Regions from separate parts of the Streptomyces sp. NPDC048639 genome, predicted to be linked through region 4. Evidence: riboswitches for the same ligand, from Rfam matches in the RefSeq annotation. Region 4 holds a riboswitch; each other region holds the start of a gene.
The links. A riboswitch is a leader RNA that binds a small molecule or an ion and turns the genes downstream of it on or off. The one in region 4 is predicted to bind cyclic di-AMP.

Region 1 (3,265 bases), on a different contig from region 4:
GCCTCGCGCAGCCGCGACTGGTAGAGCGTGTACGCCTCGGCGAGGGTCTTCTCAAATGCGTCGGACGCCTGGCCCGCGAAGTCCTCCTCGTCGATCAGCTCGTTCTTGAGGTTGGAGATCTTCGCGCTGAAGGACTTCGGCGGATAGCGCTTCGGGTCGAGGTCGAGGTCGCGGCAGACCAGGGACATCAGGCGCTTGGAGTCGGCCGCGTCGTAGATCGAGAAGCTGGAGGTGAAGCCGAGCTTCTTGCTCTCGCGGCGCAGGATGCGGACGCAGGCGCTGTGGAAGGTGGACACCCACATCGCCTTGGCGCGCGGGCCGACGAGTTCCTCGACGCGCTCCTTCATCTCGCCCGCGGCCTTGTTGGTGAAGGTGATCGCGAGGATCTGGCCGGGGTGCACCTGCCGGGCGCCCAGCAGATAGGCGATGCGGTGGGTGAGCACCCGGGTCTTGCCCGAGCCGGCCCCGGCGACGATGAGCAGCGGGGAGCCGCTGTGGACGACGGCGGAGCGCTGCTCCTCGTTCAGCCCCTGGAGCAGCGCGGCGGTGTCCACGGCGGGGCGGTGCGCGCCGTTGCGGTAGTACCGGTCGCGGGCGTCCTCGTCCGCGGAGGCGTCGAAGTTCCCGCCGAAGAGACCGGCAGGGATGTCCTCGCCACCGCCCTCCTCGGGCGGCGGAGGCGGGTGCTCCTCACCGGTGCGCCCCGCATGGGCGGAGGGACCCGGGCCCGGGTGCTGGAAGCCCGCCAGAAAGTTGTCGTCAAAGAGGCTGCTCATCGCTCCCCGAGTCTAGGCCGCCCGACTGACAGCCCACGCCGGTTCCCGGTCCTCGGACGGACGAGCCCCCGATCCGGTTCCGAACGATCGCGCCCCGGATTGGTCACGAAAAGGTTTCGGGCATATCGAACATCAGCCTTCACAGGTACCCCACACGTTGGCTACCGTGCTCGCTCAGGCGGCTCGCACCCCCCGTCGACGACCGCGTCGGCACGGGCAGCCTCCGCTGAATCCGGCTCTGCCCGGCGGGTGTCCGAACGACGTCCCGACGGCATCCGGAACCGGGGACCCACACGTCCCACCGGGGTGAATCGGCCCCCGCACGTGCATATGCAGCCCGTCCGTGCGGAGCCGTAGGGCAGCCTTCCGATCGCCCGAACCCGACAGCTAACCCGGTAAGCGGTCCACGGAAGGAGACGCGCGCCTTGGCGTCGCACCGCAAACCGCGGACACGTGGCCTCACGTCACCCGGCTCGGGCCGGGCGACCGTCGGGCTGACGACCGCGGCCCTCGCATCGGTCAGCCTGCTGTCGCAGAGTGCGCAGGCCGCTCCGGGCGAGCCGAAGCAGGGCATCGAAGAAGTCCAGAAGAAGGTGGACGAGCTCTACCGGCAGGCCGGCAGCGCCACGCAGAAGTACAACCAGGCCAAGGAGCGCACCGATGAGGAGCGTTCCAAAGTGGACCGGCTGCTCGACGACGTCGCCAAGCGCACGGAGAAGCTGAACGAGGCGCGGCGGCTGCTCGGAAGCTATGCCGCCACCCAGTACCGCAACGGCGGCATGGCCTCCACCGCCACGATGATGCTCGCCGACGACCCGCAGAGCTACTTCGACCAGGACCATCTGATGTCCCGGATGACCGGGCGGCAGAAGCAGGCGGTCGAGGACTTCGAGACCCAGCAGCGGGCCGCGTCGAAGAAGCGCGCCGAGGCCACCGAGAGCCTGGCGGGCCTGTCCGAGTCGCAGCAGCAGCTCCGTACGACCAAGGAGTCGGTACAGCGCAAGCTGTCGGGCGCGCGTGAGCTGCTGTCGAAGCTGACGGCCGAGGAGAAGGCCCGGCTGGCGGCGATCGAGCGCAGGAAGAAGGCCGAGGCCGAGCGCGAGGCGGAGGAACTGGCCCGGCAGCAGGCCGAGAAGCAGCGCCAGGAGGAGGCCGACCAGGGCTCCGGCCGGACCGAGGGCTCCGGCTCCTACGCGGCCAAGGCCGAGAAGGCGCTCGCCTTCGCGCGTGCCCAGATCGGCAAGCCGTACGTGTGGGGGGCGACGGGCCCGAACTCCTTCGACTGCTCGGGGCTGACCCTGGGTGCCTGGAAGGCCGCCGGGGTCTCGCTGCCGCGCACCACCTGGGACCAGGTGAAGGTCGGCAAGCGCGTGGCCACCGAGGACCTCAAGCCGGGCGACCTCGTCTTCTTCTACGACGACATCAGCCACGTGGGCATCTACATCGGCGGCGGGAAGATGATCCACGCGCCGAAGCCGGGTGCGAACGTCCGCACCGAGGCCATCACGTACATGCCGATCTACGGCAGCGTCCGGCCCGCGTAGCCGCAGTGTTCTCCCTGACGGGCGCCCCTCGCCGGGCGCCGGTCGGGGCCGGGCACGGACCGCCCCCCTTCGGTGGGGGCGGTCCGTGCCCGTACGTCAGGCACCGCGCGGCCGGGGGGCTGCGCGGTGTCCGCGAGAGATGAGCGCGCCCGCCCGGAAGCCGTCAGGTCCAGAGAACGGCGATGAAGATGTTGGCCAGGGTGAGCAGGCCGACGGCGCCGAAGGCTCCCTTCTCGACCTTCTCCTCGTCCCGCTTCACATAGACCAGGCCGAGGATGACGACGAGGACGGCGAGCTTCACGCCGATCTTGACGTTGTTGACCGTCTGGTCGTCGGCCTGATTCAGCCCCACGAGCGCGACGCCGGTGACGAGCATGGTCAGCGCGCCGTGCAGCATGCCCGGGGTGAAGCGCGCGGTCCCTTCGCCCATCGCCTTCATCTGGTTCAGGAAGCCGCCGAGCAGGGCGGCGATACCGATGATGTGCAGGCCGACAAAGACATTGATGGCTATGTCCATGCGCGGAGCCTAGCCGGGCCCATAGCAGCCGCTTCCACTCAGGTGGGCCTCAATTGCCGCTTCGGTCATGCGAGTAGCGCGAACGGCCAGAGCGTGCGGAAATCACCCGGTCCGTACGATCAGTGCCGTACCGAAACGTTTCAGTCCCGGTCATCCCGGCTCATGGCGGGGACGAAGCGGATTACCGTCCTCCCCCTAGGTGCCCGTACGGCACCCCGGAACGGGCCCCTCCGCAAGGCCACCGGAGACCAGGGGAAGGAAGTGACGGCCGCCGTGGCCTCGCACAGGAAGCCCAGGCAGCGATCGTTCATCGGCTCGCTCACGGGCAGCACCGCCGTCCGTACGGCCGCGACGTTCGCCCTCGCGGGCGCGGCGGGCGCCACCGCCCTCGAAGGAGCCGCCCACGCGGACCCGGCCCCCACCCCGGC
Region 2 (3,265 bases), on a different contig from region 4:
GGCCCCGGAGAACCCGGCCAACACCCCTCGGGAACGGCGATCCTCTTTCTGATGTCCGCCGAGAACGACCTCTTCTCGGCCATGCACCGGCTGCCGCGCGACGAGGTCTGGCACTTCTACCTGGGGGACCCGGTGGAGCTGCTGCTCCTGGAGCCGGGCGGCGCGTCGCGCGTGGAGGTGCTCGGCCAGGACGTACGCGCCGGGCAGCACGTCCAGTTCACCGTTCCGGGCCGGACGTGGATGGGGGCGCGTGTCCGCGGCGGCGGCAGCCACGCGCTCATCGGATGCACCATGGCGCCGGGGTTCCTCCCGTCCGACTACGAAGACGGCGATGCGGACGACCTGGCCGCGCGATACCCGGAACACGGCCGGATGATCAGGGCCCTGTGCCGCACGGCGTGACCTCCGCCCGCTCCCTTGACCGATCTTTCCCGCACCAGGACAGAAGCGAGGCGCCGGTTCCCCGTCGTCACGGGGAACCGGCGCCTCATCGAGTCAGGAGGGAAGACTCCGTAGCCGTTCGAGTCGTTCGCGCGTCAGATCGTCAGATCTTGACGCCGTGGTCGCGCAGGTACGCGATCGGGTCGATGTCCGAGCCGTAGTCCGGACCGGTGCGGACCTCGAAGTGGAGGTGCGGACCGGAGGAGTTGCCGGTGGAGCCGGACAGGCCGATCTGCTGGCCGCCGGTCACGGACTGGCCCGCCGAGACGGACAGCGAGGACAGGTGGGCGTACTGGCTGTACTTGCCGTCCGCGTGGCGGATGACGACCTCGTTGCCGTAGCTGCCGCCCCAGCCCGCGGAGACGACCTCGCCCGCACCGATGGACTTGACGGTCGTACCGGTCCCGGCACGGAAGTCCGCGCCGGTGTGGTAGCCGCTGGACCAGGAACTGCCCGACTGGTGGTACGGGGTGCCGAGCGTCAGGTTGTCGACCGGGGCGGTGAAGCCGTCGGCGCTCTTGCCGGCCGCGGGCTTGGCGGCCGGCTTGGCCTCCTGCTTCGGCGCCTGGGCCTTGGGCGCGGCGTGCTTCGAGCCCTGCTTCTTCCAGCCTTCGTGCTTCTGCCCGGCCTCGGCCTTGCCGCCGCCCAGGCTGAGCTTCTGGCCCGGGTGGATCAGGTTCGGGTTCTCGCCGACGACCTGGCGGTTGTCCTGGTAGACCTGCTTCCAGCCGCCATCGACGTGCTTGGACGTGGCGATCTTGTAGAGCGAGTCGCCCTTGACGACCGTGTAGGCCTCGCCCTTGCCGTGGCGCTTCTCGCCACGGTCGGCACGGTCCTTGGCGGCCGGGGCCGGCTTGGTCTCGGCCTTCTCGCCGGCGGCGGGGGCCTCGGGGGCCGGACCACCCTTGGCCAGACCGGCCTTCGGGCCGCAGACCGGCCAGGCGCCGGGGCCCTGGCCGTCGAGCACCTTCTCGGCGACGGCTATCTGCTCGGCCTTGCTCGCGTGGTCGGCGCGGTCGGCGTACTGGCTGCCGCCGAAGGCGTCCCACGTGCTCTGCGTGAACTGGAGGCCTCCGTAGAAGCCATTTCCGGTGTTGATGCTCCAGTTGCCGTTGCTCTCGCACTCGGCGACCTTGTCCCAGGTGCCGACGGGGGCAGCGTTCGCGCTGCCGGCGCCGATGAAGGACAGACCGATACCGGCACCGCCCGCGGCGGCGACGAACGTGGCGCGAGTGATCCGGTTGGGCTTGAAGCGGCGGTGACGTCCGCGTGCAGACATAGGGTTCTTCCTCTCCTACGCCTGCGAGGTGAGCTGTCGGGTTCGGGCTGGAGTTGCCCGGCCGTGCCTTCACGCAGCTACGAGCGTTTCGGCACGTCTTCACCCCAAGCCGGACCACATCGATGGCGGTACGGCACTTACCTTGGGTCCCCCGCTCCTGCCGTGGGTGCGTTGTCGTTTCTCCCACCACCGGCGGCAGGACTCGGCGCTCCGGCAGATGGGCGCCCGCCCTTTCGATGGGCAGGCAGCCGAAAAATAAACACATCCATTTCTTCGCCACAAGTGCCCTGCATTTGTCTGAATCGCCGGGGGACAGATCGACTTGCTATTGCGTCACGCTGCGCTGCCGATCTTTGCCCCACAGCAAAGGCGATTACTACTGAACGACTCTCACAAGAGGCAGCCGGTAACCAAGTTGAAGGAATTCGGGCCCTTCGAGTGCTGGAGGTCACATTCATGGCGAAGCATCTGTGAGATGTGTCACCGCACGGCCAATTGTCCGTTTTGGCGGTTGAATTCATTTTTGCTGTAATGCGGTCCTGAAACACCCCTTTACTGCACCCGGGTCGGTCCGGCGAAACGGATGATTCTGGACCAAGCGCCCGAAGTGTTTCCCGACGTCCGCCCCATTCGCGCATATCGTGAGCAACCCCGGTCGCGGAACGTGCGGAGTCGCAGTGCAGAGAACGGACGCGTTGGAGGGCACCGCCTCGCCGGTGCCGCACGAAGCGGGTGCGAGCGACGCCCCCAGGACCGGCCGCAGACCTCCGGGCCGGCCCCCCTGGCCGGCCGCCACCGCCGTCGTAATGGGACTCGCCCTCGCGGCCGCGGTCGCCACCGGCGCGATCGGGCAGCCGGACCCCGGAGCCTTGGGCGCCTGGCGTACGGTCTGCATCGCGATCGTGGTGCAGGCCCTGCCGTTCCTGCTGCTGGGCACCGTCATCTCGGGGGCCATCAACGCCTTCGTGCCCGCGCGGGTCTTCGCACGGGCGCTGCCGAAGCGGCCCGCGCTCGCCGTCCCCGTGGCCAGCGCCGCCGGGGTCGTCCTGCCCGGGTGCGAGTGCGCCTCCGTACCGGTGGCGGGGAGCCTGATCCGGCGCGGGGTCGCACCGGCGGCCGCGTTCGCCTTTCTCCTCTCGGCCCCCGCGGTGAACCCGATCGTGCTCGCGTCCACGGCCGTCGCCTTCCCCGGCGCACCCGAGATGGTGGCGGCCCGGCTGCTCGCCTCGCTCGCGACCTCGGTCGTGATGGGCTGGCTGTGGATCCGCCTCGGCCGGGAGGAGTGGCTGCGGCTGCCGGCCCACCGCACGGGACACACCCCGGGGCACGGCCGGTGGGAGGAGTTCCGGCTCGGCTTCCAGCACGACTTCCTCCACGCCGGAGGGTTTCTGGTGGTCGGTGCGATGGCGGCGGCGACGTTCAACGTCGCGGTCCCGAGGTCCGTCCTGGACACATTCGCCGGGTCGCCCTGGCTCTCGGTGCTCTTCCTGGCCGCACTGGCGATCGTGCTCGCCGTCTGCTCGGAGGCCGACGCCTTCGTCGCCG
Region 3 (3,265 bases), on a different contig from region 4:
CCTCGACCGCGGCCGTGTAGACGTCGGCGGTGTCGATGAAGTTGCCGCCCGCTGCCGCGTAGGCGTCCAGCACCGCGTGCGACTGCTGCTCGTCGGCCGTCCAGCCGAAGACATTGCCGCCGAGGCAGAGGGGGTGGACGGTCAGATCACCGATGATCCTGCTGTTGTCGGCCATGCGGCAACCCAACGCTCCCCGGGGCACGGCTATTCCGCCATGGCAAAGGGCTCGGATGCGCGAACGGTCCGGTGCGCGAAGGGTCCAGGTGCACGAAACGGTCCAGGTGCACGAACGGGCGCGGCGAGCGAGGCGCGGCGAGCGACGCGGGTACGCAAGGCCGCGGGCATACCGGCAGCCCCGGTGCCAGGGGGGAGGAAACACCGGGGCTGGCGGCGAACGCGGTGGGGGTGGCCGACCGGTGGACGGACGGCCTCAGGACGGTCGCGCCGGAGCGGCGCGAGAGGGGTGTGGTGCGGGTCTAGAGCGCCATGCCCTTGCCGCGCAGCCAGCCGGCCGGGTCGATCGGGTCGCCGCCGCCCGGACGGACCTCCAAGTGGAGGTGGGCCCCGGTGACATTGCCCGTGGCGCCGACGCGGCCGATCGTCTCGCCGGTCGTCACCTTCCCGGACGTCTTGGTCATCGAGGACAGGTGGCAGTACCAGACCTCGGTGCCGTCGTCGAGGGTGAGGATGATCCGGTAGCCGTAGGAACCGGCCCAGCCGGCCTCCGTGATCGTGCCGCCGTGCACCGCCTTGGCGGGGGTACCGGTGGGGGCGGCGAAGTCCAGCCCGGTGTGGTCGTTGGCCCACATGGAGCCGGCCTCGCCGAAGCCCGCGGTCAGCGTGTACGAGGCGACGGGGAGGGTGAACTGCTTGGCCAGCTTGGCCAGTCGCTCGGCCTCGGCCTTGCGCGCGGCCTCGGCCTTCGCCTTGCGCTCGGCGGCGGCCTTGGCGTCCGCGGCCTTCTCCTTGGCCTCGGCGACCTCCTCGGCGGCCTTCTTCGCGGCTGCCTTCTCGGCCGCCTCGCGCTGCGCGGTCTCCGCCGCGCCCTGCTGCTGCTCGGCCTGGCGCATGATGCGGGCGCGCAGCGCCTCGCCCGCGCCGGTGCCGTTGGCGGCCTCGGTGTCGGTGAGTCCCGCGGTGGAGAGCGGGGTGGTGGCTCCGGCGGGGGCGTCGTCGTCGGCCACCAGGGAGCCGATGCCCGGCAGGGACTTGGCGTCCGGGAGCTGGTCGGTGATGCCGAGATCCGGCATGGAGATGGCGGCCGGGGGCTTGTCCTGGGCGGTGGCCATGCCACCGGCGCCGACGGCCGCGAACATACCGACCCCGAGGACGGCACCGCTGCGGGCCATGCCGCCACCGCGCTGCTTGCTGACGCGGTGCTTGCCGCGCGCGGGAGCAAGGGAGTCGGCCGTCGGGTTCCACTCGCCGGTACCGGCGGCCGGGGACTCCTCGCCGAACTCACCGAATCCGCCGGGACCATGGGCGGCGGGGGGTTCGTACAAGGGCTCGGGGGCAGGCCTGTTGGACGCCACTCGGGCGCTCTCCTTTCCTTCCTTCTCGCCTACCGGGTTAGCTGACGGGTTCGGAGCAGGAAGGTCTCCTACGAGCGCCTTTGGGAAAGGTGCCCGATTCACCCCAAGAGTTTGGTTCCCCGGTTCCCTTGGTGCAGTTGGTGCGGATGCTGCGGGTGATGCTGGTGGTGCGGGATTCGGCGTAGGCGCACGGTGCCACCTCTTGTGGCGGCTGGGACGACCGCGCTGCGTTATCGAACGTTAATAGACCGCGGGACCTGTTTCCAAGCTGTTCCGTGTGATCGTTAACGAAATCCGTGGGGGCAAATCGGTACATGGTCCAGGAAAATCGGGCGAGTTGACCTCACGCCCGACAACCCCCCATAGCTGACTGTTCGTCAGTTGTTATGCGGAGCGATGCGATCCGGTTACGGACCGTGGCCTTCGGGTCGTGCCACCGCGAGCAGCGCCATGTCATCCGGTGCCTCGCCCGCCGCATGACGGCGAACGTCCGCCACGAGCGCGTCGAGGAGCGTGCCGGGATCGGGGAAATGCATGCCGCGCAGCCGCTCCACCGGGTCGTAGAAGACGCCGCGGGCATTGCGCGCCTCGGTCACCCCGTCGGTGAACAGCAGCAGCGTCGCCCCGCCGGGGAACGCCAACTCCTGGACCAGGTCCGGCCACACGCCCAGGTCGTCCATGCCGAGCGGCAGTGCGGGCACCTTCGGTTCGACACCCCTCAGACCGCCGTCCTCGTAGAGCAGCAGCGGTGGTGGGTGGCCGCGGTTGAGCAGCCGCAGCGTGCCCGCGCCTGCCGGGTCATCGACGCCGTGCACCTCGGCGAGGACGACCGTGGTGAAGCCCTCGAACAGGTCCGGCCCCGCACCCCGGGCACTCTCCCGGTGCAGCGCCCACTCCAGCCGCCGGGCCACCGCCTCCAGCGTCGGCTCCTGCTCGGCGGCCTCCCGGAACGAGCCGATGAGGATCGCCACCGCCTCGACGGCATCCAGTCCCTTGCCCCGCACGTCCCCGACGACCAGGCGCACGCCGTACGGGGTGTCCTGCACGGCGTAGAGGTCGCCGCCGATGCTGGCCTCGGCGTGCGCGGCCTCGTAGCGCGCGGCGACATGGAAGCCCCCGATCCGCTCGGCGGGGTCGGGCAGGACGGCGCGCTGGGCCGCCTCCGCGATGGTGCGCGCCGAGGCGAGGCGCAGGTCGCCCCGGCGTACGACGCGATTGATGAGCAGGGCGAGGACGGCGACCGTGAAGACGGTGACCAGCTCGGTGACCGACTCGATGTCGGTGAGCCGGATGTCGTACAGCCGCAGCGCGAGCACGGTGAGCACGCTCGCGCCGCCCGTGAGGGCGGTGACACCGAGCGAGAAGAACGGGGCGGCCACCAGCGGGGCCGCCGAGAAGAACGGGGAGCCGGTGAAGCGGGGCGGCGTCATGAGGTCGAATATCGCGCCGCCGATGATCAGCAGAGCCGGGATCCAGCGGATGACCCGGGCACTGGGCCGACGGGCTCCACCGAGGCGGCGAGGTCCCTCGACGTGCGTCCCCACCTGCTGACTCCTGCCCATCCGTGAGGGCCGACGCTGCGGCGTGTCCGCGAGCGCGCCCCTTCCACCCTGGCCGGGGGAGGCGCCGCGCGCGAATCGGGGGTCCCGCACCGCTCGCTGCCGGCCCGGCGCACGCACGGCACGGGAAAGGCATCGGAAAGACGATGTAAAGGTGCAGTAAAGGGCGTAAGC
Region 4 (3,265 bases):
CCCCGAGCGCGCAACGCTCCCCAACGGCCTGACCGTGCTGCACTGTCACCGTCCCGGCCAGCAGGTCGTCGCGGTGGACATGAACCTCGACGCGCCGCTGGACGCCGAGCCCACCGGACTGGACGGCGTCGCCACGATCATGGCGCGGGCGCTGTCCGAGGGCACCGACAAGCACACCGCGGAGGACTTCGCCGCGGAGCTCGAGCGCTGCGGCGCCACCCTCGACGCCCACGCCGACCACCCGGGCGTCCGCGTCTCCCTGGAGGTCCCCGCCTCCCGGCTGGAGAAGGCCCTCGGGCTGCTGGCCGACGCCCTGCGCGCCCCGGCGTTCCCCGACGGCGAGATCGAGCGGCTGGTCCGCAACCGGCTCGACGAGATCCCGCACGAGCAGGCCAACCCGGCTCGCCGCGCGGCCAAGGAGCTCTCCAAGGAGCTGTTCCCGTCCGCGTCCCGGATGTCCCGTCCGCGGCAGGGCACCGAGGAGACGGTCGAGCGCGTCGACGCCGCGGCCGTACGCGCCTTCTACGAGGCCCATGTTCGCCCCGCCACCGCCACCGCCGTGGTCGTCGGCGACCTGACCGGGATCGACCTCGCTGCCGTCCTCGGGGACACCCTCGGCGCCTGGACCGGCAACACCGCCTCTGCCCGGCCCGTCCCCCCGGTGACCGCCGACGACGCAGGCCGTGTCGTCATCGTGGACCGCCCCGGCGCGGTGCAGACCCAGCTGCTGATCGGGCGGATCGGATCCGACCGGCACGACCGCGTGTGGCCCGCCCAGGTCCTCGGCGTCTACTGCCTCGGGGGCACGCTCACCTCCCGGCTCGACCGGGTGCTGCGCGAGGAGAAGGGATACACCTACGGCGTACGGGCGTTCGGCCAGGTGTTGCGCTCCGCCCCCGACGGCACGGGCGCCTCGCTGCTGGCCATCAGCGGCTCGGTGGACACCGCCTCCACCGGACCGGCGCTGGAGGACACCTGGAAGGTGTTGCGCACGTTGGCCGCGGAGGGGCTCACCGACGCGGAGCGGGACACCGCCGTGCAGAACCTCGTCGGTGTCGCCCCGCTCAAGTACGAGACGGCGGCCGCGGTCGCGGGCACCTTCGCCGACCAGGTCGAGCAGCACCTCCCGGACGACTACCAGGCGCAGTTGTACGCCCAGCTCGCCGACACCGGCACGGTCGAGGCCACGGCGGCGGCCGTCAGCGCCTTCCCGTCGGACCGCCTGGTGACGATCCTCGTCGGCGACGCCTCCGAGATCGAGGAGCCCGTACGTGCTCTGGGCATCGGCGAGGTGAAGGTGGTCAGCGGCTGACGCCCTGAACAGCGGCTGCCCCTGAACGCATCGGCGGACGGCGTCCCTGACAGCGGCTGATGCCCCGTCAGGCCCGACCGCGTACAGCATCGGTACCCCGGAGCCCGGAGTGGCTCCGGGGTACCGATGTATGTCCGGTTTGTTATTGAGTCTGCCGTTTCCTTTGTGGTGTCGACTACAAACGCCCTGATTTCTTTGGCGATTGACAGATGTCCCGTTTAGCGTCGGTCCGGCTGTCCGGCCGGTACACCTGCCGCACCCGCGGCTCCGGGCAGTCATCGCCGAGTCCCCGTACGGCGCGAGCCAGGGGAGCCGGGGACCCACCTTGCTCGTCGCGCGCCGCACCGGCGCGGGAGGGCGCGCAGTCCCTGGGGTGAATCGGGCGCCTCCCGCGAGGGGCCCGTAGGAGACCTTCCTGCTCCGAACCCGTCAGCTAACCCGGTAGGCGAGAAGGAAGGAAAGGAGCACCGCCGCCGCATGGCGTCGTTCACCCGTGCCACCGGGAAGCACCGTTATCGCCGCCCCAGCCGTCTCGCCCGTTCCGGCGCGAGCCTTGCGGGCATAGCCACCCTCGCCACCACCGGGATCGTGACCTCACTGGCCGCCGGTCCCGCGTCCGCAGCCGCGCCGGGCCACGCGCCCGATGCCGAACAGACCGGTCTGCGCCAGGCGATCGTCATGGACGACTCGCTCGCCCGCACCGTGGATGCCCAGGCCGAGGCACAGCAGGACGCGGCCGATGCGGCCGCGGCCCGTGCCAAGGCCGAGGCCGCCGCGAAGAAGCGGGCGGCGGAGGTCAAGGCCGAGAAGAAGCGCGCGGCCCGCGAGGCCGAGCGCAAGCGCCTCAACGCCTTTGTCCTGCCCGTCGAAGGCAGCTACGTCTCCACCTCGTACGGATCCGCCGGTGGCGCCTGGTCCTCCGGCAGCCACACCGGTGTGGACTTCCACGCCTCGTCGGGGACGACCGTGCGCTCGGTGGGCGCCGGCACCGTCGTCGAGGCCGGCTGGGGCGGCAGTTACGGCAACAACATCGTGATCAAGATGAAGGACGGCACGTACACGCAGTACGGCCACCTCTCCGCGGTCCATGTCTCCGTCGGCCGGACCGTCACCCCGGGCGAGAAGATCGGCCTCTCGGGCAGTACCGGGAACACCACGGGCCCGCATCTGCACTTCGAGGCCCGCACATCCCCCGACTACGGCTCCGACATCGACCCGGTGGCCTACCTGCGCTCGCACGGCCTGAGCCTGTGAGCCTCTGACGCGGACCCTCCTGCCGTCCCGCCGGCGGCAGGAGGGAACGGGGACCGCGCAACGGACCGAGCCGGGGACCGCGCAAAGGCCAAAAGATATCCATGTCCGGGTCCCGCCCGATGGAAATTCCTCCGTTGTGCCATACAGTTCTTGAATGAACGCGGTCGAACGTGTTTCCCGGGAATTGCAGCGGAGGTCCGGCCATGCGGGATCGGATGTGAGCGGCGAGACACCGGCAGCCGGCCGTATTCCGGCGCGTGCGGTGTGCCGGGCGATTCGCGACGACATCGTCGCCGGAATCCATCCGCCCGGCAGCAGGCTGACCGAGGAGGTCCTCGCGCGACGCTACGGCGTCTCCCGCGTCCCCGTCCGCGAGGCCCTGCGCACCCTGGAGTCCGAAGGGTTCGTGACCACCCGCAGACACGCCGGGGCCTGCGTCGCCGAGCCCTCCGAGCAGGAGGCCGCCGACCTGCTCGACATCCGCGCGCTGCTGGAGCCGCTGGGCGCCGCGCGCGCCGCACAGCGCCGTACGGACGCCCACCTCAAGGTGTTGCGCGGTCTCGTACGGCTGGGCCAGGAGCGGGCGCGGCACGGACAGGTGGCGGATCTGCGGTCGCTGGAAGGCTGGTTCCACGAGACGCTGGCCCAGGCCTCCGGCAGCCCCAGCCTCGCGGCGCTGCTCACCCAGGTCCGCCGCAA

Region 1: it holds a riboswitch for cyclic di-AMP, as region 4 does, so the genes downstream of both, ACGFNH_RS22545 (NlpC/P60 family protein) here and ACGFNH_RS31080 (M23 family metallopeptidase) in region 4, are expected to answer to the same signal.
Region 2: it holds a riboswitch for cyclic di-AMP, as region 4 does, so the genes downstream of both, ACGFNH_RS04630 (transglycosylase family protein) here and ACGFNH_RS31080 (M23 family metallopeptidase) in region 4, are expected to answer to the same signal.
Region 3: it holds a riboswitch for cyclic di-AMP, as region 4 does, so the genes downstream of both, ACGFNH_RS25855 (M23 family metallopeptidase) here and ACGFNH_RS31080 (M23 family metallopeptidase) in region 4, are expected to answer to the same signal.

Annotation. Positions count from the first base shown of each region.
Region 1 is NZ_JBICVP010000008.1:162,189-165,453, forward strand. Features, by position in the region: gene pcrA (DNA helicase PcrA) at 1-776, opposite strand, end outside; cyclic di-AMP (ydaO/yuaA leader) riboswitch at 1,034-1,193, shown strand; gene ACGFNH_RS22545 (NlpC/P60 family protein) at 1,202-2,320, shown strand; gene ACGFNH_RS22550 (hypothetical protein) at 2,484-2,837, opposite strand; gene ACGFNH_RS22555 (NlpC/P60 family protein) at 3,111-3,265, shown strand, end outside.
Region 2 is NZ_JBICVP010000002.1:68,296-71,560, forward strand. Features, by position in the region: gene ACGFNH_RS04625 (cupin domain-containing protein) at 1-402, shown strand, start outside; gene ACGFNH_RS04630 (transglycosylase family protein) at 545-1,720, opposite strand; cyclic di-AMP (ydaO/yuaA leader) riboswitch at 1,726-1,899, opposite strand; gene ACGFNH_RS04635 (permease) at 2,527-3,265, shown strand, end outside.
Region 3 is NZ_JBICVP010000009.1:404,644-407,908, reverse strand. Features, by position in the region: gene ACGFNH_RS25860 (aldo/keto reductase) at 1-175, opposite strand, end outside; gene ACGFNH_RS25855 (M23 family metallopeptidase) at 477-1,532, opposite strand; cyclic di-AMP (ydaO/yuaA leader) riboswitch at 1,544-1,685, opposite strand; gene ACGFNH_RS25850 (PP2C family protein-serine/threonine phosphatase) at 1,940-3,094, opposite strand.
Region 4 is NZ_JBICVP010000015.1:7,691-10,955, reverse strand. Features, by position in the region: gene ACGFNH_RS31085 (M16 family metallopeptidase) at 1-1,312, shown strand, start outside; cyclic di-AMP (ydaO/yuaA leader) riboswitch at 1,582-1,774, shown strand; gene ACGFNH_RS31080 (M23 family metallopeptidase) at 1,790-2,566, shown strand; gene ACGFNH_RS31075 (GntR family transcriptional regulator) at 2,784-3,265, shown strand, end outside.